3 regions of the Methylocystis sp. H4A genome follow, and region 2 is predicted to be linked to each of the others. Evidence: predicted binding sites of a transcription regulator. Region 2 holds the regulator's gene; each other region holds the start of a gene.
What was found. Region 2 encodes LexA, which represses DNA repair genes until DNA is damaged. Its sites were predicted from a motif close to TGTTCNNNNTGTGTTCNG; they were not measured.
Positions count from the first base shown of each region.

Region 1: the regulator LexA is predicted to act here: its motif matches at 6,305-6,322, upstream of IYW40_RS12465 (YifB family Mg chelatase-like AAA ATPase).
Region 3: the regulator LexA is predicted to act here: its motif matches at 2,535-2,552, upstream of IYW40_RS14900 (PA0069 family radical SAM protein).

Region 1 is NZ_JADNQY010000025.1:193,349-201,308, forward strand. Features, by position in the region: gene IYW40_RS12435 (cytochrome c oxidase assembly protein) at 1-128, opposite strand, end outside; gene IYW40_RS12440 (MgtC/SapB family protein) at 257-715, shown strand; gene IYW40_RS12445 (methyltransferase regulatory domain-containing protein) at 870-2,462, opposite strand; gene IYW40_RS12450 (cell surface protein) at 2,886-5,267, shown strand; gene IYW40_RS12455 (hypothetical protein) at 5,271-5,864, shown strand; gene IYW40_RS12460 (hypothetical protein) at 5,927-6,181, opposite strand; gene IYW40_RS12465 (YifB family Mg chelatase-like AAA ATPase) at 6,391-7,929, shown strand; gene IYW40_RS12470 (ATP-binding protein) at 7,939-7,960, shown strand, end outside.
Region 2 is NZ_JADNQY010000023.1:70,530-78,489, forward strand. Features, by position in the region: gene IYW40_RS09465 (citrate synthase) at 1-24, opposite strand, end outside; gene gltX (glutamate--tRNA ligase) at 324-1,748, opposite strand; gene IYW40_RS09475 (IS1595 family transposase) at 1,904-2,791, shown strand; gene IYW40_RS09480 (hypothetical protein) at 3,020-3,508, opposite strand; gene lexA (transcriptional repressor LexA) at 3,681-4,391, shown strand; gene IYW40_RS09490 (ComEC/Rec2 family competence protein) at 4,417-6,681, opposite strand; gene IYW40_RS09495 (DUF983 domain-containing protein) at 6,905-7,267, shown strand; gene IYW40_RS09500 (CocE/NonD family hydrolase) at 7,292-7,960, opposite strand, start outside.
Region 3 is NZ_JADNQY010000027.1:51,743-59,702, reverse strand. Features, by position in the region: gene IYW40_RS14910 (site-specific DNA-methyltransferase) at 1-401, opposite strand, end outside; gene IYW40_RS14905 (ribonuclease HII) at 548-1,288, opposite strand; gene IYW40_RS14900 (PA0069 family radical SAM protein) at 1,345-2,469, opposite strand; gene IYW40_RS14895 (homospermidine synthase) at 3,336-4,769, opposite strand; gene IYW40_RS14890 (hypothetical protein) at 5,157-6,128, opposite strand; gene IYW40_RS21910 (DUF6471 domain-containing protein) at 6,098-6,184, opposite strand; gene IYW40_RS14885 (acyl-[ACP]--phospholipid O-acyltransferase) at 6,249-7,960, opposite strand, start outside.

The DNA of each region.
Region 1 (7,960 bases), on a different contig from region 2:
TAAGCGACAAGACCGACCGCGCAGACGACGACCCCCGCGAGTGCGATCTTCGCTCGCGGCTCCCAGGCGGCTCGGGCGCGGAGCGCGCCGTTCGCCGTCGATGCAATCGCCAATTTCGCTCTGCTCATCGCTTCATTGGTGCGAGTTGCGGATAGGGAGCATATTGGCCAGCGCTCCGGTCAATCCAGAGCTTGCGGCGTATTGAAACGTCTGCTTCGTCGCCTACTGTAAACTTGGGGCGGCAAGCGGCTTCGACGTGGACAAATTTCAGATTCTTCCGCATCTCGCGGCGCTTGCTGGCGCCTATGCGCTCGCTTTGCCGATCGGCTGGGATCGAGAGCGACAGGACCGCAGCGCAGGGCTTCGCACCTTTCCACTCGTCGCTCTTGCCTCCTGCGGATTTGTCCAGGCGGCTGAGCAATACATGGCGAATTCGCCTGACGGCATGGCGAGAATCATCCAAGGCGTCATCACCGGAATTGGTTTCATCGGCGGCGGCGCCATTCTCAAGCAAGGCGCGTCGGTCAAAGGAACGGCGACCGCGGCGAGCCTGTGGGCGACAGGCGCTATTGGAGCCGCAGTCGGTCTAGAAAGCTATGACGTCGCGGTGGCGATCGCGGTTTTCACCTTTCTAACGCTCAAGGTGATCACGCCGATCGAGAACACTGTTCTCGCCGATGAAAATTCGCGCGGCAAGGAAGGTGAGAGTTCGTAGCCGAGTCAGCTGCGCCGGCGGATCCTCTCCATAAATGCGCCGACGCGAGGCGTGCCGAATGCAGATGATCAGGCGGAGAGCGCCGCTTCGCCAGAGCCCGCTCCGCCTGATGAATCGAGGCGCGGCTGATCCGCCCTCGACCTTGGAGGCGTCCTCAGGCGATGAGGCAGGCGTTGCTCTGAAGGTGGCCGAGCACGCGGTCGACGTGCTCGGCGGCGCAGACGGCGACATCGGCCGGCTCGACCACTGTCTGACCGGCGCGCTGGAAAGTGACGCGGCCGGCATCCGCCGCGGCGATCGTCGCGGCGATCAGGCCGTCGCGGTCGTTACTGCCGTCGAGCAGCGGCGTCACCACTTGAGCGACGATATCGAGCCGAATCGGCTCGTGGCGCAGATTGGCCGAGTGCAAGACGCCGGCGGCCGCGTCAGCCCGCAGCATGGGGCAGGCGATAGGCTGCGCCGAAAGCGCGCGAGCGATCCGCAGGGGTTCCGTCGAGCCCGTCAAGAGCCCGACAAGCGTCATGCGCATAAGCGCGTCGGCGATTCTGGATCGCATCGCCTCGTCGACGGAGGCGCCGCGCACCTCCATCGCTGCGACGAGCTCGTCGATCGAACTCGAATCCGGCAGGCGCGCGACAAGCGCGTCCATGGCCTTCCGCACGCCAGGATCCCGTGTGGAAAACCAGGCGCCGGAACCGTCGGCGAAAAAGGCGATGCCGTCCGCTTCACGCGAAAAACCAAAGTCCGGCCGCGCCAGAAAATGTAGATCTTGGAGCGCATCGGGCGTCACTGTGCGGACGCACTTGCCTTCCCGCTCTTTATGGATGAGCAGGGTCTGGCGGAACGTCCGGCCGGTGAAAATGTCCATATGCTGCTCGAGCGACACCTGATTGTCGCCCGCCAGCGCGCGCAGCAAGGGCGCCGCCGCCGGATTCATATTTTCGGGCATCATCGTCGAAAGCCCCGCCTCGCCGAGATAGGCCAGTCCGCGGCCCCCGGCGCTCGCCATGAACTCGGAGAAACTGCACGGCTCGTTGCAGTCTTCGAGAAATTCGTGGCCGATGTAGGAGTCGTCCGCCATACGCAAATTGGCGGCTTCGGCGCGGAAAATACTGCCCCAGGTTGTCTCCGCCGGCGTGTTCTGCTCCAGAAAGGACAGCATTTCGCGGGCGCGGGCGACGCGCTCGCGCAGCGAGCCGTGCGGCCCGACGTGCAGCCCCAGCGCGTCGCGCAAGGTCTGCCGCAGCCGCCATCCGGGCTGAACATTGTAGCTGATGAAGGCGACGCCGTGCGGCGCCAAATTCTCGCGGGCGATGCGCAGAATCGCGTCGCGCACCTGCTCGGGCACCCAGCTGTAGACGCCGTGACAGATAATATAGTCGAACCCCCCGTCCTTGGACCGAAGGTCGGTCAGGCTCTGGCGGCGCAGATTGACGTTGGACAGTCCGAGCGCGGCGATTCGCTGCTGACCCTCATCGATTTGTCGCTGGGAAAGGTCGACGCCGAGAAAATAGGCGTCGGGGTGACGGGCCGCGAGCGGGATGAGATTGCCCCCGGCCGCGCATCCAAGCTCCAAAACGCGGGCGCGGGAGAGATCGGGGGCCGTCAGCTTGAAGATGCGGGCGACCGCGCCAAGCCGCGCCGGATGCGTCTGCGGAAAGGGATGCGAGACATAAGGAAGATCGTCATAGGAGGCGGCGTTACGCGCAATCGCCGCCTGCACGGCCGTCCCGAAGTGAGTCGTCATAAGCAAGTTTCCGGAGCGTAAAGGGAGTTTCATTCTCCCTTTCGGCCGGCGGATTTGCAAATGACGCGCGGCGATTCTCGCAAAACTGCAAGAGAATCACGCACCTATCTCTCGTTGTAGGCCGATATTTCCCAAGTGGTGGATGCGGCGGTTTGAGGCGCGCCCGGCGCTCAATTGAGGCGCGCATGATCAGAATCCAAATAGATGAGTTACTTCAAGTATTTGACGTGTTTTCAGTCACTTCCGCACTGTTTCCTATTTATCACAGCGGCCGGAAATGTGGCCAAACCGAGCGCAAAAGGCGTCGTTCGTCGTTGACTGTGCATGCCCGTATAAATTGTAAACATCACGATCGCTCTTCCCGCGGCTTGGCAAATTCGCGGCTCGGTGCTCATCGCAGACTAGGAACTGGGGGAACTGTTCGTGACCAAACTTTCTCGGAAACTCAGCACGTCGAAAAATGGCGCCATCGCGATTCGTCGCGCGCTCATGGGCGGCTCGGCCGCTGTAGCGATGGGCGCGGCGTTTGCTCCGACTTCGGCGAGCGCCGCAGTCTGCGGCAATTCATTCGGCTCCGCCGCTGCGTTTACTTCCTTTGCCTGCGGATTTCTCGACAATGCGTCGGGAGCCGTGTCCTCGGCTTTCGGCATTGGCAATACTTCCTCTGGGGCAGGTTCGGCGGCGTTCGGCAACACCAACACCGCGTCTGGGAACCTTTCGTCGGCCTTTGGCATCGGCAATACCGCCTCTGGGCTCGGCGCCGCTGCATTTGGCAACGGCAACAACGCCATCGGAGCTGGCTCTGCGGCGTTTGGCGTTCTGAACACCTCGTCGGGCCTCGGTTCCTCGGCCGTTGGCGTCGGCAACCTTTCGAAGGGCGATCTGTCGACGGCGATCGGCAATCTCAATGAGTCGAATGGCGCTGGCTCCGCGGCGATCGGCATCGGCAATACGTCCAACGGCGTCGGCTCCTCGGCGGTTGGCGTCGGCAACACCTCGAACGGACTTGGCTCGTCGGCGGTTGGCACAAAAAACACCTCCAACGGAGCTGGGTCTGCGGCAATCGGCGTAGGCAACACCTCGGATGGAGTTGCCTCGGCGGCGATCGGCGTCGGCAACAAATCGACCGGATTGGGTTCTGTCGCGCAGGGCGTCGGCAACACCGCGTCGGGGCCGCTGTCTGTCGCGCAGGGCGTCGCCAACACTTCCGCGGGAACGGGCTCCACTGCGGTGGGCGTGGCGAATTTCGCCAATGCGGACGGCTCCACCGCGGTCGGCAATCTGAATATCATCACCGCCGCGTCGACCAAGGCGACCTCGGTCGGCTCGTTCAACGCGATCGCCGGCGAAAACTCGACCGCTGTCGGCACGCTCAACGGCATCCTGGGGAAGAACTCCACTTCTGTCGGCGCCAAGAACCTTGTGGTTGGAGACAAGTCCACCATCGTCGGCACGACCAACGCCGTCATCGGCGACAATTCCAGCGCCTTCGGCACGGTCAACGGCGTCATTGGCGACAACTCCGCAGCCATGGGCGCCTTCAACGGCGTGATCGGCGACGGTTCGCACGCCGTCGGCACGCTTAACGGCGTGATCGGCGACGGTTCGAACGCGGTCGGCACGATCAACGGCGTGATCGGCGACGGTTCGAACGCGGTCGGCACGATCAACGGCGTGATTGGCGATGGCTCGAACGCGGTCGGCACCATCAACGGCGTCATTGGCGACAAATCCACCGCGATCGGCAACACCAACCTCGTCGTCGCCGATACTGCCCAGGCCTTTGGCTCTGGCAATCTGGTCACCGGCGACAGCGGCACCGCCGTCGGCACGGGCAACGCTGCGTTGGGCGACAATTCCTTCGCCGCCGGCTCAGGTTCGAAGGCGATTGGAACGAACGCGGTCGCGATCGGCAACAACGCGCAGGCGGGCGCCAAGGGCGCCAACGCGATCGCGATCGGCACGAACGCGAAAGCCACCGACTCGGTCGCGATCGGTCTCAATTCGACCGCGTCGAACAACGGCACGGCCGTCGGCGACTTCTCGAAGGCGACGGGCAAGGCCTCGAACGCCTATGGGTTCGGCTCCACGTCGACCGGCTTGGGCTCCTCCGCGACCGGCGCCTTTTCGAACGCCAGCGCCGCTGGCGCCACGGCCTCTGGCGCGTTCTCAAACGCGAGTGGCATCGGCTCCACGGCGAACGGCGCGTTCTCCAACGCGAGCGGCGTGGCTTCCACGGCCATGGGCGTCGGCTCCTCCGCGACGGGCTTAGGCTCGACGGCGATCGGCGCCGGCTCCTCCGCGACGGGCGTCGGCTCGACGGCGATCGGCGTCGGCGCAGTCGCCACCGCTCCCAACCAGATCGTGCTCGGCACGGCGAACAACGTCTACCAAGCGCCGGGCATCACCTCGGCCCAGAGCCTGGCCTCGCAGGTTGGCGTGACGAAGTTCACCACCACTGACGCTAACGGAAATCTTGCGACTTCGGCTTTCGGTCCGCAGGACATCCAAGCTCTCCAGGCCGGCGTTCTGGGCCTGTCGCAAAGCGTGTATAGCCTCGGAAGATCGGTGCAACGTGGTTACGAGGGCACGGCGGTCGCCGTCGCGCTCGGCGGCGCCAGCTACCTGCCGGACAACAAGTTTTTCTCGGTCACCGGCAACTTCGGCACCTTCCGTGGTCAGTACGGCCTTGCCGCTCAGGCGCAACTTCGCTTGAACGAATGGGCGGTGGTCAATGCCGGCATCGGCGCGGGCCTCAAATACGGCGGCGTCGCTGGCCGCGCCGGCGTGACGCTGGCTTGGTGATCCATGATCGTGAAGGTCAAGACAATACTGCTCGCGGCCCTTGTGGCCGCGAGTTTCTCTCCGATGATGGCTTCGGCGCAGTCGCCTAAGCCGGCGCCTAAGCCTGCGCCGTCGAGGCCGGCGCAGGCGCCAAGGCCCGCTGATATCGACAAGAACGGGGTTCTGATTCTCGTCCGCTCGACTCTGCTTGCGCTCGACCAGGCCAACAAAACCGGCAATTATACGGTGCTGCGCGACCTTGGAGCCCCGGGCTTCCAGACGAACACGGCCGCGCGGCTAGCGGAAATTTTCGCCTATCAGCGCAACCAACATCTCGACCTGTCAGGCGTCGCCGTCTTGGAGCCGCAGCTCAGCATGCTGCCGCAAATCGAGTCGACGGGTATGATGCACATGTCAGGGTTTTTCCCCTCCGTGCCGACGCAGATTCGCTTCGAGCTGCTCTATGCGCCGGTTCAAGGCCAGTGGAAGCTGTTCGGCCTCTCGGTTTCGCTGGGATCTTCGGCGCCGGTGGCGCCGAGCGACGCGCCAGCCCCGAGCGCCGCGGAACAGCCAAGAGGCGGGACGGGACTTCGCCCGTCCGGGCCAAAGCAGCCCTGACGGCGACGGGAGGGCGCCGCCAAAGCGCCGGGACGGTTCGCCATCCCGGCTTTTCGCTGAGCTTAGTTTGGCCAGCAGCGGCGGCCGTAGGGGCCGAGATGGAAGCCGCGCGGGCAGGCGCGACCGACGCCGTATCCTCCCCATTGTCCGCCCCAACGGCAGCCGCCATAGGGACCGCGATGGCCGTAAGGCCCGCAACCGCCATAAACTTGCACGATCGGCGCGCCGGCCGTCTCACTCGGCGCGAGCGGCATGGCGGCGGCCGGCGCGGCCAGAGCCGCCGCAAAAACAAGCGCGAGACCCGTCGTCCATTTCATCTCCAATCTCCTCCTTAAACCTGTCCAATCGCACGGCTTGCGCGCCGCGCCCGCAGAATATCAGCGCGCGAACCGAAACTTGGCAATTGCAATTTGCGATCTAGGTTAGTTCTGGCGCGGCTATGTTCATATAATGTTCTTGCGCTGGGATCGCGCGCCCGTTAAGCTGTCGAAGATAATTGCAGAAAAGAATTTCTCGGGAGCGCGCGATGGCGGTGAGGGTGGCGACGGTCGCGTTCGAAGGCGTCGAGGCCCGTCCCGTCGACGTCCAAGTGCAGATTTCGAGCGGCGCGGTCGTCTTCAACGTCGTCGGCCTGGCCGACAAGGCCGTCGCCGAGTCGCGCGAGCGGGTCCGCGCGGCGCTGATCGCGTCCGGTCTGGCGCTGCCGGCGAAAAGAATCACCGTCAATCTCGCCCCTGCCGACATGCCCAAAGAGGGAAGCCACTATGACGTGCCGATCGCGCTTGGCGTCATGGCGGCCATTGGAGCCATTCCCTCCGACGCGCTCGAAGGATTCGTCGTGCTTGGCGAACTTGCGCTCGACGGAACGCTGACGCCGACGGCGGGGGTCCTGCCGGCGGCGGTGGCCGCCAACGCGCGGGGCTTGGGATTGATCTGTCCGAGCCAATGCGGGCCGGAAGCGGCCTGGGCGTCGAGCGATATGGAGGTGATCGCGCCGCGCTCGCTCATCCAACTCGTCAATCACGTTAAGGGCGTGCAGGTTCTGGCCCGGCCTCAGCCGGCGGTGCGCAGGCTCGCCGCCGATCAGCCCGACCTTTCCGACATCAAGGGACAGGAGAGCGCCAAGCGCGCGCTCGAGATCGCCGCCGCCGGCGGCCACAACCTTCTGATGAGCGGCCCTCCGGGGGCGGGAAAATCGATGCTCGCCGCGCGGCTGCCGTCGATCCTGCCGCCGCTGACCCCGCGGGAATTGCTCGAAGTCTCAATGGTTCATTCGGTGGCGGGGCAGATTGCCGGAGGCGAACTGACCGACCGGCGGCCCTTTCGCGCGCCCCACCATTCCGCCTCGATGCCGGCGCTGGTCGGCGGCGGCTCCCATGCAAAGCCTGGCGAGATTTCGCTCGCCCACAACGGGGTGCTTTTTCTCGACGAATTGCCGGAGTTTCAACCGCAAGCGCTGGACAGCCTGCGTCAGCCGCTGGAGACGGGCGAGGTGGCGGTGTCGCGCGCCAATCATCGCGCCGTCTACCCAGCCCGCTTTCAGCTTGTCGCGGCGATGAATCCTTGCCGTTGCGGTCACGCGATGGATCCGGGCTACGCCTGCAAGCGCCAACCCAATGAACGCTGCGTCGCGCAATATCAGGCGCGGCTTTCGGGGCCGCTGCTCGACCGTTTCGATGTGCAGATCGAGGTGCCGGCGGTGACCGCCGCCGATCTCGTGTTGCCGCCGCCGAGCGAGGGTTCGCGGCAGGTCGCGGCGCGCGTCGCGCGGGCTAGAGAGATTCAGCGCGCACGCTACGACGCTCTCTCGCTGCCAAGGGTCGCCGCCAACGCCGCCGCGCCGGCGGCGGTCATCGAGCGCGTGGCGTATCTTGACGCCGCCGGCACAGCGCTGATTCGGGACGCCTCCGAGCGCTTCGGCCTCACGGCCAGAGGGTTTCACAGGGTCTTGAAGCTCGCGCGCACCATCGCCGATCTCGACGGCGCTGAATCCGTCGGCCGACCGCATCTTGCTGAAGCGCTTTCCTATCGCGCAGGACTTGCGTCGGGGCGCCTTGCGGCCTGATATGGGCGCATGTCCTTAAACCATATTGTGG
Region 2 (7,960 bases):
GAAGATAGCATTCTTCTCCGGCATACCCACTCCCCTCTCAACCGCCCCGCGCTCGCAACGAGCCGGTTCGCGGCGCGACGCGCGCGAACGCTATGCATGAATTGCGTCACATTCGCGATGTCGTCGCTTTCACGCGCACGCCGATGCGTTGCATTCGGTTTGTTGTGCGGTGCAAAAAGCTATATCAACCGCAAAGGCTGTCAAGCGCACCACGCGTTTCGCGCGTAGAGATGACATGTCCCGCAGTGGCGCGGAAAACGGCGCGGCGCCGAAAATCGCGTCAGCGATTTTTTACGACGCCAACGCCGCAGCGAGGCGATGGGTTACCCGACGGCAGCCTGATCGGAAATTCTCGCAAGACTTTCCTCGCGCCCCAAAATTTCCAGCACGTCGAATATGCCAGGCGAGGTCGCGCGGCCGGTGAGCGCCGCGCGCAAGGGCTGCGCGAGATCGCCGAGTTTGACGCCAAGCGCTGTCGCGAGATCGCGCACGACCGCTTCCGTTGTTGCGGCACTCCAGTTCGGCAGGGCTGCAAGTTTCTCGACAAGCGTCGCAAGCCGCGCGCGCGCTTCCGCCGAAAGCAGCTGCGCCGCCTTTGCGTCGAGCGACAGCGGACGCTGCGCGAAGAGAAAGCCCGCGCCGTCGAGAAGTTCGTTCAAGGTCTTCGCGCGCGCCTTCAGTCCCGGCAAGGCGGCGCGCAACTGCGCGCGCGTTCCGTCGTCGAGCGATCGCGCGATCGCGCCGCCGCCTTCGAGATAGGGAAGCGTCGCGACGAGCAAGTCCAACAGCGCGTCATCATCGCTATCGCGCAGATAATGGCCGTTCATATTTTCGAGCTTGGCGAAATCGAAACGCGCCGGCGAGCGATGCACCTGCGCGAGATCGAACGACTCGACCATCTCCGGCGTCGTGAAGAACTCCTTGTCGCCCTGCGACCACCCCAATCGAACGAGATAGTTGCGCAGCGCGGCCGGCAGGTAGCCCATCGCGCGGTAGGCGTCGACGCCGAGCGCGCCATGGCGCTTCGAAAGCTTGGCGCCGTCCGGTCCGTGAATCAGCGGAATATGCGCGAAGGCCGGGACCGTCCAACCCATCGCTTGATAGATGTGCGTCTGTCGCGCCGCATTGGTGAGATGATCGTCGCCGCGAATGATCTGCGTGACGCCCATGTCGTGATCGTCGACGACGACCGCGAGCATGTAGGTTGGCGCGCCGTCCGAGCGCAGCAGAATAAAATCGTCAAGATCCTTGTTCTGGAAGACGACGCGTCCCTGCACGGCGTCGTCGACGATCGTCTCGCCGTCCTGGGGCGCCTTGATGCGCACGACATAGGGCGCGCCGGCGGGCGCCTCCGAGGGGTCGCGATCGCGCCAACGGCCGTCATAGCGCCAGGGGCGCTTTTCCGCCTTAGCCTTCTCGCGCATCTCCTCGAGCTCCTGCGCCGTGGCGTAGCAGCGATAGGCGTGTCCCCGCGCCAGCAGCTCTTCGGCGACCTCGGCATGGCGCGCGGCGCGCGAGGACTGGTAGACGATGTCGCCATCCCATTCGAGGCCGAGCCACTGCAGGCCGTCGATGATGGCCTCGATCGCCGCTTGCGTGGAGCGCTCGCGGTCGGTGTCTTCGATACGCAGCATCATCCGGCCGCCGTGCTTCTTGGCGTAAAGCCAGTTGAACAGCGCCGTGCGCGCCCCGCCGATGTGCAGAAAGCCGGTGGGCGACGGAGCGAAGCGGGTGACGACCTGAGACATGAGCGCCGCGAATTCCTTGGTTTTGGGTCGGCCCGTCTAGCACGGGACACGCGAGGCGAACATAGTTCGTCACGATGATGGTTTAACCAAAGCGTGAACATTTGGGGGCTGTATCCCCTCTAGACATGTAACGCGGTTTGTGCGATAAAGTTCGCATGAGCACAAAGCCTCCCACCCTTAAGCAGTTTCAGAAGCGGTTCCCCGACGATGATGTTTGCCTAGAGCACATCATGCGGGTCAGATATGGCCAGCGTTTCGCTTGCGAGAGCTGCGGTCGCGAAGCCCACTTTTACCGCGTCAAAGGCCGCCGCTGCTACGAGTGCGAGCATTGCGGCTATCAGGTCTATCCGACCGCAGGGACGCCATTCGAGAAGACGCGAACGCCTTTAACGGACTGGTTTTTCGTCATGTTCCTGTTCACGGCCTCGCGCAATGGCGTCGCCGCGAAAGAGGTTCAGCGCCAGATCGGCGTGACTTACAAAACCGCATGGCGCATGTGCAAAGAAATCCGCAACTATATGGGCACGGTCGACGGCGACCGGCCGCTAGGCGGCGCGCGCCCTTTCTCGCCCATCGTCGAAATTGACAAGGCTTTCATCGGCGGCAAAGACCGCCAAGGACAAGACGACAAAGCCGTTGTTCTCGGCATGATGGAGCGCCACGGCGACGTTGTTACGAGGCTTGTTGCCGGCCGCAATGGCCGTCACGTCATGCCACAGGTCACGACTTGGGTCATCGAAGGCTCTCGCGTCATGACTGACGACGCCCGCGTTTTCCAGCATATGCATAAGGAAGGCTTTATTCACGAAAGCGTCAATCATGGCGAAAAAGAATATGTGCGCGGCGAAGCGCATACGAATAATATCGAAGCCTTCTGGTCAAACCTGAAGCGCGGCATTCAAGGAACTTACATCAGCGTGTCTAAGAAACATCTTCAGAAGTATCTGTGGGAGTTTGAATATCGCTACAACCTTCGTCATGCTCCGCATCTGATGCTGCCGTGTCTGATGGGTGGCTTTGCGAAGCCGGCACGCCGAGCATAGCGGCTAGCAGATTATCGAAGCGATTTCCGATTGTAAGCATTGGATTGCTGCGCCTCATTTGATTTGCCCCACAGAATTTTTCTTCCGCCATTCGTTGATATCCATTTGCGAAAATCCTGGCGATATTGTTTTTGTGTCCTCTTCCGGGCCAACAAAAGTTATGTTAGTGAAATGGCATCTCTTAAATTTAATTCCAGACAGCAAAACAGCACCCATAACAGGTTGCCCTTATGGCAGAGAAAGGAAGTGCAATTTTGGATTGTCTGAAAAACTGCAAAATTCAAACCTATTATTGCTATGAACCTTCAAAAAAGCCGGCCCGTTGACTATGCATCTGTCAAATATCTTTTCTGATATAAATGGATATGTGTCATCTATTAAACTATCAATGCGAATTGTCTCATTCGAGTATGAATTACGCGCTTGCTCGGCATGCAATGCTGTAGAACTTTCTGGCGCCCTTCGAAGTAAAAAATCAGCCCACGCATAAGCTGCGAAGCCAATGAAAAATCCAGCCGCCATAAAAAACCACTTTGATTCCAAAATTGGGAGAACCGCATCCATCATCGGCCCCCAATTTGAAGCCAAGATGCGATCCCATCCCTTATCCTTGGCGAGTTCTTGAATGTTCGCTTGGGATATCGGGACGAGCACACCTGTTGCGACAATCCCTGCCACCACAGTCGCGCTGTATCGAATGGCGTTCTTGATCTGCATGCCTCATTCATACCACGATTCCCGTCACATGTTCAAAGGGGATACCTTCGACATTTGGCTTGCGGAACGCAGTAAGAACCGATATCGTTCTGTTCATGATTTGTTTAGGTTATCGAGCCAGAAGCTGCGGCTCAGCCAAAATCAACGATTCGGCTTGCGGGGCGGTGCGGCGATGCTGACCAAAAAACAAAACGATCTATTGCGCTTCATCCATGAACGTCTGAAGGAGTCGGGCGTGCCGCCGTCCTTCGACGAGATGAAGGACGCGCTCGACCTGCGGTCGAAGTCGGGGATTCATCGGCTGATTCTCGCGCTCGAGGAACGCGGCTTCATCCGCCGCCTGCCCAATCGCGCCCGTGCGCTCGAAGTTCTGCGTCTACCCGAATCGTCCACGCCGCGTACCGCCGGCGGGCGCAACGGCAAGTTCTCGCCGTCCGTCATCGAGGGGAATCTCGGGCGCGTCCGGCCGCTCAGCGAACGTTTCGAGGACGAAGGCGAACGTCAGGTCGCCATTCCGGTCATGGGACGCATCGCCGCCGGCACGCCGATCTCCGCCATCCAGAACCGCAGCCACACCATCAGCCTGCCGCCCGACCTTCTCACGAGCGGCGAGCACTTCGCGCTCGAAGTGCGCGGCGATTCGATGATCGAAGCCGGAATCCTCGACGGCGATACGGTCGTGATCCGCAAGCAGGACAGCGCCGACACCGGCGACATCGTCGTGGCGCTGATCGACGATGAGGAAGCGACGTTGAAACGCCTGCGCAAACGCGGCGCTTCGATCGCGTTAGAGGCCGCCAACCCCGCCTATGAGACGCGTATCTTCGGCCCCGATCGCGTGCGCATTCAGGGCAGGCTCGTCAGCCTCTTGCGGAAATATTAGTTTCGCGGGCGTCGGCGCACCGCCGCTACTCAAGCGGCTCCATCGCGCGCGCATCTTCCGCGCTGCGCTCTTCATCGCTCAGCGGCGCGGTAAATCCGGACGTGCGGCGATTGCGGGGCGCCGGCGACCAGGGCCGATCCTCGTCGATCGCGCGCGCCGTCGTCCATTCGACGCCATCCGCCTTGAACCTCAAAGCCACAGCCCCTGTTTCGGCTAGTCTGCGGCGATCGATCACGATCTCCGCCGCACAGCCTAACGGCGCGTAGAGCGGCGTCACGATGACGGCGGCGCGCGCGCAGTCTTCGAAGAAACCGCCGCGCCCGGCGACGAGCGCGACAAAGCGGCCATTGACGGCCTTCGCCACGCAACCCGCGCCGTCGCAGGCGACGCCGCTCCTGGCGTCCGCGGACTGGCGCGCGTCTCCATCCGCCCGCAACCATTGTTCCGCGGCGAATGCGCTCGGCTTTTGCCCCATGACGGCAAGCTGTCCGGACGGCAGGCGCAGCGCCGCCGATTCACCGGTCGCCGGCACGGCCAGATCAAAGGGCGCGCCGCTTCTCGCGCCCATCAGTCCGATCAAGGCGAGAGGAATGGCGAGCGCGCGCCACGCCCAAGTGCGCCAGAGCACGAGCGACAGGACCGCAAGCGAAAGGAAAAGGATCGCCCAGGGCGCAAAGGCCGCAACCGGCAGACTCGCGCCGGGGGCGTTCGCGATCAGCCCGGCGAGATAGGTCACGAGGTCGATGCCCAGCTTGAGGTAGCGCCAGATGAAGCCGTCGAGGCCCAAGGGGTAAAGCGCGGCGCCGACGAGCGCGCAGGGAACGGCGAAGAATTCAATGATCGCCAGCGTCAGCGGATTGCCGATCAGCACATAGGGGCTCAGCTCGTGAAAATCATTCGCCATGAACGAAGCCGTCGCCGAGGTCGCGCATAGCGTTGCGAACATCGCCGCCCCGGGTCCGTGCAGCAGGCGCTCGACGACGCTTTCGCGAAGCGCTCCCCATCGCCCTCGCGGCGCGCGATCGTCGATGCGGCGCTTCGCGAGATATTCGCCGCGCCATTCGTACACCGCGATCAAAGCCGCCACCGCCGCGAAAGAGAGCTGAAAGCTCGCGCCGAGCAACGCCTCCGGCTCGAAAGCGATGATGAAGAGCGCGGCAAGCGCCAGATTGCGCATCGACAGCGACGGCCGATCGAAAAGAACCGCCGCGAGCATGATGAGAGTCATCACGAGCGCGCGCTCGGTGCCGACGCGAGAGCCCGTGCCGATGTCGTAGAGAATGGCGCCGAGCATGGCGAGCGCCGCCGCCCATTTCTTGATCGGATAATTCAACGCGAGCGTTTGCGACATCGCCAACAGGCGCCGAAAGCCGACGAAGAAGATGCCCGCGACGAGCGTCATCTGAACGCCGGAAATGGTGATGATGTGAAATATGCCCGCCCGGCGAATGAGATTCTTGGCGTCTTCCGACAGCAAGTCGCGCTTGCCGGTCACCATGGCGGCGGCGATCGCGCCCGTGTCGCCTTCAATGATTCGATAGACCCGCATCGCCAAGGCGTTGCGCATGCGATCGACGTGCGCGAAAAAACGCAGCGAGAATGGCGCCGGTTCGGGCGGCGACATGGTCTCGATTCGCCCAAGCGCGTTGCCGACCGCGCCGATGCGCGCAAAAAATGCGTCACGCGCGAAATCATAGCCGCCGGGGAGCGCCGCCCGCGCCGGCGGCATCAGCCGCGCCTTGAAGGCGATGAAGTCGCCCGCTGAGAAATTCGGCTCGCCGCGCGTCGTCAGCCGCACGCGGGAGGGAACAATGTCGTCCGGATAGCCTTCGGCGCTCGCAACGCGCAGAATAAAACGCGCCCCGGCCCGGCGCAGATCCACCTCCTCGACGAAGCCCGTCAGCTCACCGATTCCAATGCGTGGAATGACCGGCGCCGCGACGCGCGCCGTCCGCCAGGCGCCCGACGCAAAGCCGAGGGCGATGAAAGCGAGCGTCAGAAAAAGCGCATGGGCGCGGGCGTGGCGGCGCGTAAGCCCGGCCAAGACCGCAAAGGCGGCGAGCGCGCAAAGGCAAAGCGCGAGCGAAGGTTCCCGCTCGGCCGAGAAATAGAGCACGACGCCGCCGCCTGAAGCGACGACCAGCCAGAGAAACGGGCGGCGTAGCGCCCGCTCCTGCTCCAGCGACGCGCGCAGGGCCTCGGCCAATCCTCGTACACGCAGCGGAAAGACGCGCGATGAAAGATCGCGGCCGCGCTCCTCCCTTTCAGCGGTGCGTGAAATGTCGTTCAAGAATGACTGGCCCCGCACAATTACGGGAAAGAGCCTAGCGCCGACCGCGCCCCTTGTCTTGCGCCGCCTTGCGTCCCTGAACCGTCGCTCGCCAGTGGGCGGTTGCCTGCGGCGCCATAAAAAACTATCCCCTTAATCAGGAGCGAGATTCACGCTTGGGATGGACTCGCAATGCGATCAGCGCGCAGTGGCGCGGCGATCGCTGTCAATCGGTTTGGCGTCAATGAACAACGATCCATCGCCGGGCAGATCCTTGTTTCGCGGACTGACGCGAAAATGCCCAAACTGCGGCGAGGGCAAGCTGTTCGCGAGCTACCTCAAGCCGCGCGATTCTTGCGCGCATTGCCGGGAAAGTTTTGCGGGCCTCGATGCAGACGATGGCCCAGCATGGCTGACCGTCGGCGCCGTGACGATTACAGTCGTGCCGCTTCTCTTCATATTAGAGAGCAGCGGACGTTACTCCTACGCTGTCGAGATGCTGATCGTTGTGCCGCTAACGATCGCGCTCGTGTTGCTGTTGCTCCCGCTTACGAAAGGATTTTTCATCTCGGCGCTATGGCTGCTGTCGAGGAAGCCGAATTCATAGATTCGCGTATGTTACACGGAGCTCTCACGCCGCCGGCGCCTCGGACACGACAAGATAAGTGTCCGGCCCGTAATGCAACGTATTGCGCGCGAAATAGGGCGGCCCCGGCATATCGAAATGCACATAGCCGTGGCTGACGTCGCTCCGCAGCAGATCGAGGCGGCTCGCCACATCGAGTCGCAACCGGTCGCCGGGCTGAAGCCGGGTCGGTCCAGGCGTAACGCTAAAGGAGAGCGTCACCGGCCTACCCGGCTGTAAGGGCTCCCGCACGGATGTGTCATGCGCGATCTCACAGGCCGTATCGCGCGCCGGATCGCGCCGCCGCCGCGCAGGACTCATGGCTCCGAGCGAGAGAAGGCTATAGGCGCCATCCTTGGCGACGCGGCCGAGCCGCGCCACGAGATAGGAATCGATCTCATTGGAGCTGAAGACGAGATTGAGCGATATGGGGCCGGCGAGCGTCATCGACCGCTCCGCGGTCATTTCGAATGTGAGGGTCTGGTTCGCCACTTCATCGAACCCGCCGAGCACCGGCAGGCCCAGCGGAACGGCGGCCCAGCGGTTCTCGCCCTCTCCCGGCGTCTCCGCCAATTTGTGACGCGCGTCGTCCGCGCCGCCCGAGGCGAGATAGAAGCGTCGCTGCGCCGAGCCCTGCGCCGGAAAGTCGGCGGCGCCGACGTACCGCGCCTCGCC
Region 3 (7,960 bases), on a different contig from region 2:
AGATCCTGCATGATCGCGCCGACGCGAAAAATATTGTGGTAGGAGCCGATCACGAAAATCGTCGCCGACGGCTTCATCACCCGGCGCGCCTGCGCGAGCCAGTCGCGCGTGAAGGCGTCATAGGCGGCGAAATTTGCGAATTTGTCCCAATCATTATCGACCGCATCGACGAGACTTTGATCCGGGCGATGCAGACGATTGGCGAGCTGCAGATTATAGGGCGGATCGGCGAAGACGAGGTCGACGCTCTCCTGCTCCAGTCGCTCCATCGATGCGACGCAGTCGCCGCAAAGGATTTCGTTGCGCGCCGTCGCGCGGAGCGGCCCTTCATTTGTGCGCCCGATACGCGTGACCTGATTTCGGGCTTTGAGGCGAGCCGCCCCGACGCGCGCGCTACGCATGAACTGAACACCATCAACGCAACCAACATGCGAGATAGTGAAGGAGGGAGGTAAAGGGGGCGTTTAGATTGGCAAAACGCCGGCGTCTCTTTTTCGAACGCAAGTCTTAAAGAAATAAAAAGGTTAGCGAATAGTTGACGAAGCCCTCACGCCTCGCGCACGGGCGCGAAGCTGACGCGGTGCGCCGGGCTCGCGCCGTGCAGCGCCAGCGCGTCAAGGTGACGCTGCACGGCGTAGCCGACATTGGTCTCAAACCCATAGTGGGGATAGTGGACGGCGAGGCGGCGCATCATGGCGTCGCGCGCGACCTTGGCGACGATCGAGGCTGCGGCGATAGACAGCGCGGTCGCGTCGCCCTTGATGATCAGCTGGCAGGGGCAGTTGACCGGCGGCCGGTCGTTGCCGTCGATGAGAAGATAGGCCGGCGTCTGGGAAAGGCCGGCGACGGCCCTCGCCATCGCCGCGAGCGTCGCCTGGCGGATATTGATGCGGTCGATTTCGGCGGGGGCGACGAAGGCGACGCTCACCGCGAGCGCGCTGGCCATGATGCGCTCAAACGCTTCTTCGCGCTGCGCCTGGTTCAGCGCCTTAGAATCATCGAGACCCCGCGGCCGTCGTTCGGGATCGAGAATCACCGCCGCCGCCGCCACCGGACCCGCAAGCGGCCCGCGTCCAACCTCGTCGACGCCGGCGATCGGCCAGACGCCTTTGCGGCGCAGCTGCGCTTCCAGCCGAAAATGGGGCCCCTTGGCCGTCACAAACGCTCCCCCGGGCGGATCGCTAAGGGTCCTGCGCGACGGTGGCGTCAGCGCAGGACCGCGCAGCGAATAAAGCGCCGAGGGTGGGCGGCTGGCAACCGGAAAGACGGCGCTTGCGGCGGCGTCCAGAGAATTCTCGGCCGCGCAGGCGCGATAAGCTTGCCGGAGACCAGCCCGAGATGGGCTCAGAAGAGGCTGAGCTGCTGCGGCGCGCGGCGCGGCGGCTCGAACAGATCCGTTCGCAATCTTGTTTTTTGCGTGAATCCTAGCCGGGCGGCGGCGAGCTCAAAACGCCGGCCGATCATCCAGGCGTAGGGCCCCTCGCCTTTCATGCGGGTTCCGAAGGACGCATCGTAAAGCTTGCCGTCTCGCGTCGAGCGCACGAGCGCGAGGGCTCTGCGGGCCCTGTCAGGAAAATGCGTCGCCAGCCATTCGGTGAAGAGATCGCGCAATTCAAGCGGCAGGCGCAGCATCACATAGCCCGCTTCCCGAGCGCCGGCGGCGTGCGCCCGCGTCAAGATTCGCTCGATCTCGTCGTCATTGATGGCGGGAATGATCGGCGCCGTCATCACCGCCGTCGGCACGCCGGCGGCGCTGAGCTTTTCGATGGTTTCGAGCCGCAGTTCCGGCGTTGCGGCGCGCGGCTCCATCAGCCGCGCGAGCTTGCGGTCGAGCGTCGTCACCGAGATCGCGACCTTCGCCAGGCCCTTGGCCGCCATTGGCGCGAGCAGATCGAGGTCGCGCAGCACCAGCGCCGACTTCGTCACGATGCCGACCGGATGATTGGCGCGCGCCAGCACTTCGAGGATCGAACGCATCACGCGATGGCTCTTCTCGGCGGGCTGATAGGGATCGGTGTTGGTGCCGATGGCGATCGTCTTGGGAACGTAGCGCGACGCCGACAATTCGCGTTCGAGAAGCTGCGCCGCGCCGTCCTTGACGAAGATCTCGGTCTCGAAATCGAGGCCGGGCGAAAAGCCCATATAGGCGTGCGTCGGCCGCGCGAAGCAATAGACGCAGCCATGCTCGCAGCCGCGATAGGGATTGATCGAGCGATCGAAGGAAATGTCCGGCGAATCATTCCTGGTGATGATCGTGCGCGGCTTCTCGACGTGAAAATTGGTCTTGAGCGCCGCAAGGCTCTCCAGCGAGCCCCAACCGTCGTCGGCTTCCTCGCGAGTCTCCTTTTCGAAGCGGCCGCTGCGCTTCGACAACGCGCCGCGTCCGCGCCGGCGATCGGCCTCAACGAGGGCCGCGGCGTCGATCCGCGGCGCGCCCTTTATCTCTGCCGATGCCTGAGCCGCACCCATGTTCGCAACCTCTACCCAGCGTCGCCCCGAGCATCGCCTGGCGACCGCTCAGAACTGACGCTAGACAGAACATATAGAGAACATTCTCGGCGCGCAAGGGCGAGCACATAAAAGCAGGCTGTCAGTTTGAATCAGGCCGATCGAGGCATTGAGCGGCCTCGGGGCGGGTGACCCGAGACTGAGTCTCGCTATTTCTATGCCCAAGAACAGGTCATCGACCAGAGAGCATCGCAGCGCGCGCGGCGATCAACCTCGCGAAAAGCCTTAGGGGAAATCCTCGATAGCTGGGGGCGTCGCTCGGCAATTCGGTCTCGGACCTTCGATGTTGTGTTTTGGTCCTCATCTCGATGGGCGTCAGATCGCCCTGATATCGGGATCGATAGGTGGAAACCCAAAACCCTGGATCGAACTTCAAAAACATACCTGAGTTACAGCAGGACGCGACGACCCTTCGCGTTCGGGATCGAGGTCTGAGCCTGTAACCACCAAGAGGTTCTCGCCCGACAAGACCTGGAATCGGTCGTCGCGATAGGTGAGATATGGCGTGCCGCCATCTGGGTCGCGGACGCGTGCGGCGTTCGGTAGAGCTTCGATCCGCCGGCCGCCGTCCTGACAATCGCGACAATAGCAAACGCCGCTCAAGATCGGCTCGCCAACCGCCTCACATTGAACACGCCCGCAAACGCATGACAATCTTCTTACGGTGAAGGACATTTGTAAGTCCAATTCGTCGTAAACCAGATGGGTAGCGCAGTAGCGGAATCATAGCCGGACAATCAAACTGAGACACTCCAAAAAAGCGCCGCTCTTGCGAGCGGCGGCCTTTGATGGAGCGGCTTTCACTTTTGGCGGCGGCGCGCGACGCTTCAACGCACGAGAATATTCCTGAACTGCCACGGATCGCTTTCGTCGATATCTTCCGGGAACAGCCCGGGACGCCCCTCGAGCGGCGTCCAATCCGTGTAATAGCCCTTCACCGGGCCAAGATACGGCAGCTGCACTTCGAGGCAGCGCTTGTAGTCGACCTCGTCGGCCTCGACGATTCCGGCCTGCGGATTCTCCAGCGCCCAGACCATGCCGGCGAGCGCCGCCGAACTCACCTGCAGTCCGGTGGCGTTCTGATAGGGCGCAAGATCGCGGGTCTCCTCGATCGAGAGTTGCGAACCATACCAATAGGCGTTCTTGGCGTGGCCATAGAGCAGCACGCCAAGTTCGTCGATTCCGTCGACGATCTCGTGTTCGTCGAGGATCGTCCAGCTCTCCTGCATCTTGCCGGCGGCGCCGAACATCTCGTGCAGGGAAAGCACGGCGTCGTCGGCGGGATGATAGGCGTAATGACAGGTCGGACGATAGATCGCCTGACCCTTATCGTCGCGCAGGGTGAGATAGTCCGCGATCGAGATCGACTCATTGTGAGTGACGAGGAAGCCATATTGCGGCCCCGGCGTCGGGCACCATGAGCGCACGCGCGTATTGGCGCCGGGCGACAGCAGATAGATCGCCGCGCCGCAGCCGGAGGGATGCGTGCAGCCGATGTCGGGCAAGGATTTTTCATGCGTGCCCCAGCCGAGTTCGGCGGGCTGCAGGCCCTCGGAGACAAAGCCTTCGACCGACCAGGTGTTGACGAAGACGTCGCGCGGCTTCGGATTGCGCGCGCGCTGGGTGTCGCGTTCGGCGATGTGAACGCCCTTGACCCCGAGCCTTTGGGCAAGCTCGCCCCATTCGGCGCGCGTCGCCGGCTCCTTGTCGAGCGCGCCCGTGTCGCGCGCGATATCGACGAGCGCCTGCTTCACGAACCATGAGACCATGCCGGGATTGGCGCCGACGCAGGAGACGGCCGTCGATCCGCCGGGATTTTTGCGGCGCTCCTCGAGCACCGTCTCGCGCAGCGCGTAATTGGTGCGCGCTTCATTGGACATCGTCTTGTCGAAGTAGAAGCCCGGCCATGGCTCCACCACCGTGTCGACGCACAGCGCGTTCAATTCGCGCGCGAGCTTGATGATCGCGAGCGAGGAAACGTCGACCGAGAGATTGACGATAAAGCCCTGGCCTTCGCCCTTCGTCAGCAGCGGGGTCAAGATCTCGCGGTAGTTCTCCGGCGTCAGCTTGGTTTTGAGAAACGCGATGCCGCGCTCGTCGAGCAGACGGCGATGCGTATCGACCGGGTCGATGACGGTGAAGCGCGATTTGTCGAAATCGAAATGGCGCTCGATCAGCGGCAAAATGCCTCGGCCGATGGAGCCGAAGCCGATCAGCACGATCGGACCGGTGATTTTGCCGTAGTTTGGCCAAGTCGACATGAGGCGCAGCTCCCGAGAAAGTTATTGCGCCGCGATAAAGCAAGCGCGGACGTATTAATCAAGAGCTTGAGCAGACGCGGGCGGCAGGGGCATGGCGCGGCGCTGCGCGCGCGCTTTTCGCCCGCGCTCGGCGAGGCGCAGGCCAATTGGGCGTCTTCGACGACATGGGGGTCGTGGCTCACCGAGTGATGAAGACGCGCAAGGGCCCCTTCTCCTTCGAGACGCCCTCTTCGAGGGCTCCTCAGGATGAGGGGCCTTTGGTTTCGCAAAACTGCGGTATTATGGCGCAAACGCCACAAGGCCTCTAGGCGATCATTTTTCGCCGCAGTGCTTGGGCCGCTATGTGCGGTACTCATGCTGGCTTCGGCGACACACGCCTTGGGCGAGTCAGCGCATTTTAGTTACCGCGACAATGTGATTAACGGATTCAATCCTGTATGGATGCGTTCCTACATCAAACCCGCCGTTTGTATTTGTGATCCAAGCTATTTTAAAGGAAAAAGCTTCGAAATTTGGAATAACCGTCCTGTATACGACACCAATAATAACTTTAAAGTTGAGCCTTTCAGCACCATCAAGCATGGTGGGAACTTGGCTGCTCGGCTGTATGACGCGATCTTCAATGAGATGGCGTCTTTCTCCTGGTCCGAGAGCCCCCCCATTTATGTCCCCACCACCGTTTCGCGTCTTGATTGTTTCAATAATGAAATTGGGGCCGATATTTGTGTTATTGTCAAACATGTTCAGCACGTTGGCATTAAAACACAAATCTGTTGCCGGAGTTTTTCCAGTATTTTCAAGGGTTGCGTTTATTTTAATACATGTGATGCCGTCGTCGCGTCTATAAACAGGGCCAATGCGATTGATTGTGACGATTACCCAAGCACGCAGATCGGCACGGCCGTTCATTTCAGCAATTTCATTCGACCTAGCTGCTTCAGCAGCAGCAGCAGCGGACGCCCTGGCAGCCTTGCCAGCTTCAATAGCTGCCCATCCAGTGAAGAATGCCGCAGCAACTCCGGCCAATACGCCGAAGACGGCGACCCACCATTGATCTTCAGAGGCTTGTGCCGAACGTCTCTGTTGGCACGCATCAGCATCTTCTCTAGTTGGTGGATCATAGCACTTATACTGATAAACGCTGGCTTTGGGCGTATCGTCGCTGGTAACGACTGTGGGCCTTGGGGATTGCCAGGTTATGGGCCCAGACCGAGATTGTTCGGCTTCTGGCTCTCGATATTCGGTTTTTTCTTGGCTATTGCTGGGTTGTTCCTCACCCGGGTTTTGAGCCACTGCACTTGAGTAGACAGCGATGCAGAGAAAGACGATCAATCCGCATCTAAATGCAGCGTTTTGCATCCTACCGCCTCTAAACATTGAATCAGAAACGCGGCGGTAAACCCGCCGCGGCTGATTTTATTGTTTAGATTCCGGTCTGTCTCCAGCAGCAGCGCGACTTAAATTTAAATTCTTGGAGTTTCACGCAGACGCAGCGGCGCTTCCGTCGATGCGTCCCTGCAGACCGTTGGGCAGGCGCGGATTGGGCAGAATATAGCGCCCGCGCTCGCGCACCATTTTTGTCACCGCCGCGAAATCGAGCTTGCCGGAACCAAGAAGCGGCACACTCTCGACGATCATGATCTCCGCCGGAATCATCAGGTCGGACGCGCCCTTCGATTTCGCATAGGCCTGGAAATCGGCGCGCGTCGCGTCCTTCCGCTGCGTGACGAGAATGATTCTCTCGCCCTTGCGCGGATCGATCTCGGTCGCCGCTGCCGACAGCGCGTCGGGCCAAAGTTCCGCGGCCAGCTGTTCGATCGCCGCGAGCGACACCATCTCGCCGCCGACCTTGGCGAAGCGCTTGGCGCGCCCCTTGATCGTCACATAGCCTTGCGCGTCGATCGTGACGATATCGCCCGTATCATGCCAGCCGTTCTCCGGCGGCTGCACCACGCCGGGCTTGTCGATCTTGAGATAGCCCATCATCACATTGGGACCGCGCACCAAGAGCCTTCCGCCGTCCTCCACGCCCGGAACCGGCTCGAGCCGATGTTCGACGCCCGGCATCAAACGTCCGACCGCGCCGAATTTGTTGAACGTCGGCGTGTTGAGCGCGAGTACCGGCGACGCTTCCGTCACGCCATAGCCTTCAAGGATGCGGACGCCGAACTTCTCCATCCATAGATCGCGCGTCGATTGCTTCACCGGCTCGGCGCCGGCGACGACATAACGGATCGATCGGAAGTCATAAGCGTGCGCCGGGCGCGCGTAACCGGCGAGAAAAGTGTCTGTCCCGAAAAGAATCGTGGCGTTTGAGCCGTAAACGAGCTCCGGCACGATGCGATAGTGCAAGGGCGAGGGATAAAGATAGATCGGAACGCCGGAGGAGAGCGGCAGCGTGAAACCGACCGTCAGACCGAAGGAATGGAACATCGGCAGCACGTTGAACACCTTGTCCGTGCGTCCGAAGTCGATGCGCGCCGCCGCTTGGGCGGCATTGGCGAGCATGTTTCGATGCGACAAGGCGACGCCCTTTGGCGCGCCTTCCGAACCCGAGGTGAAAAGGATCGCCGCCATCTCCTCGGCCTTGCGCGGGGCGACGGGTTTACGGAAGCGCCGAAAGGCGTCGAGCCTGTCGGCGAAGGAAATGCGCGTCCGCATGTCTTCGAGATAGACGAGCGAAACTTTCTCTTCGAGCGCAGCTGCAAGCTTTTCGAGCTTGGCTTTCTCGATGAAGCCGCGCGACGTCAAAATTGTCCTCGCCTGCGCCGCCTCGCAACCCGCCAGAATATTGGCGGCGCCGGCGGTGAAGTTGATCATCGCCGGCGTGCGGCCGGCCGAAATGACCGCGAGGAACGCTATTCCTGCGCCATTGGCGTTCGGCAGCATCAGTCCGATCGCGTCGCCCGGCCTCCCAATGCCCGCAATCTTGCCGGCGAGCGCGCGCGTCCCGATCAGCAGCCTGCGATAGCTGAGCTTGCCGGCGATCGGATCTTCGAGAGCGACGCGCGACAGCCCGTGCGTGCGGGCGGCTTCAACGACGGCGTCGAACAAAGTGCGATCGACGTTTGAGGCGCGAAAGACGAGATCCGACATGATCTGATACAGCGCCGCGCCGGCCGCCATCCGCCGCGCCTTGCCTTTCAGCGCGTCATCGACCGTCAGGCGGATAGGTTCGAGCACGGTGAGCG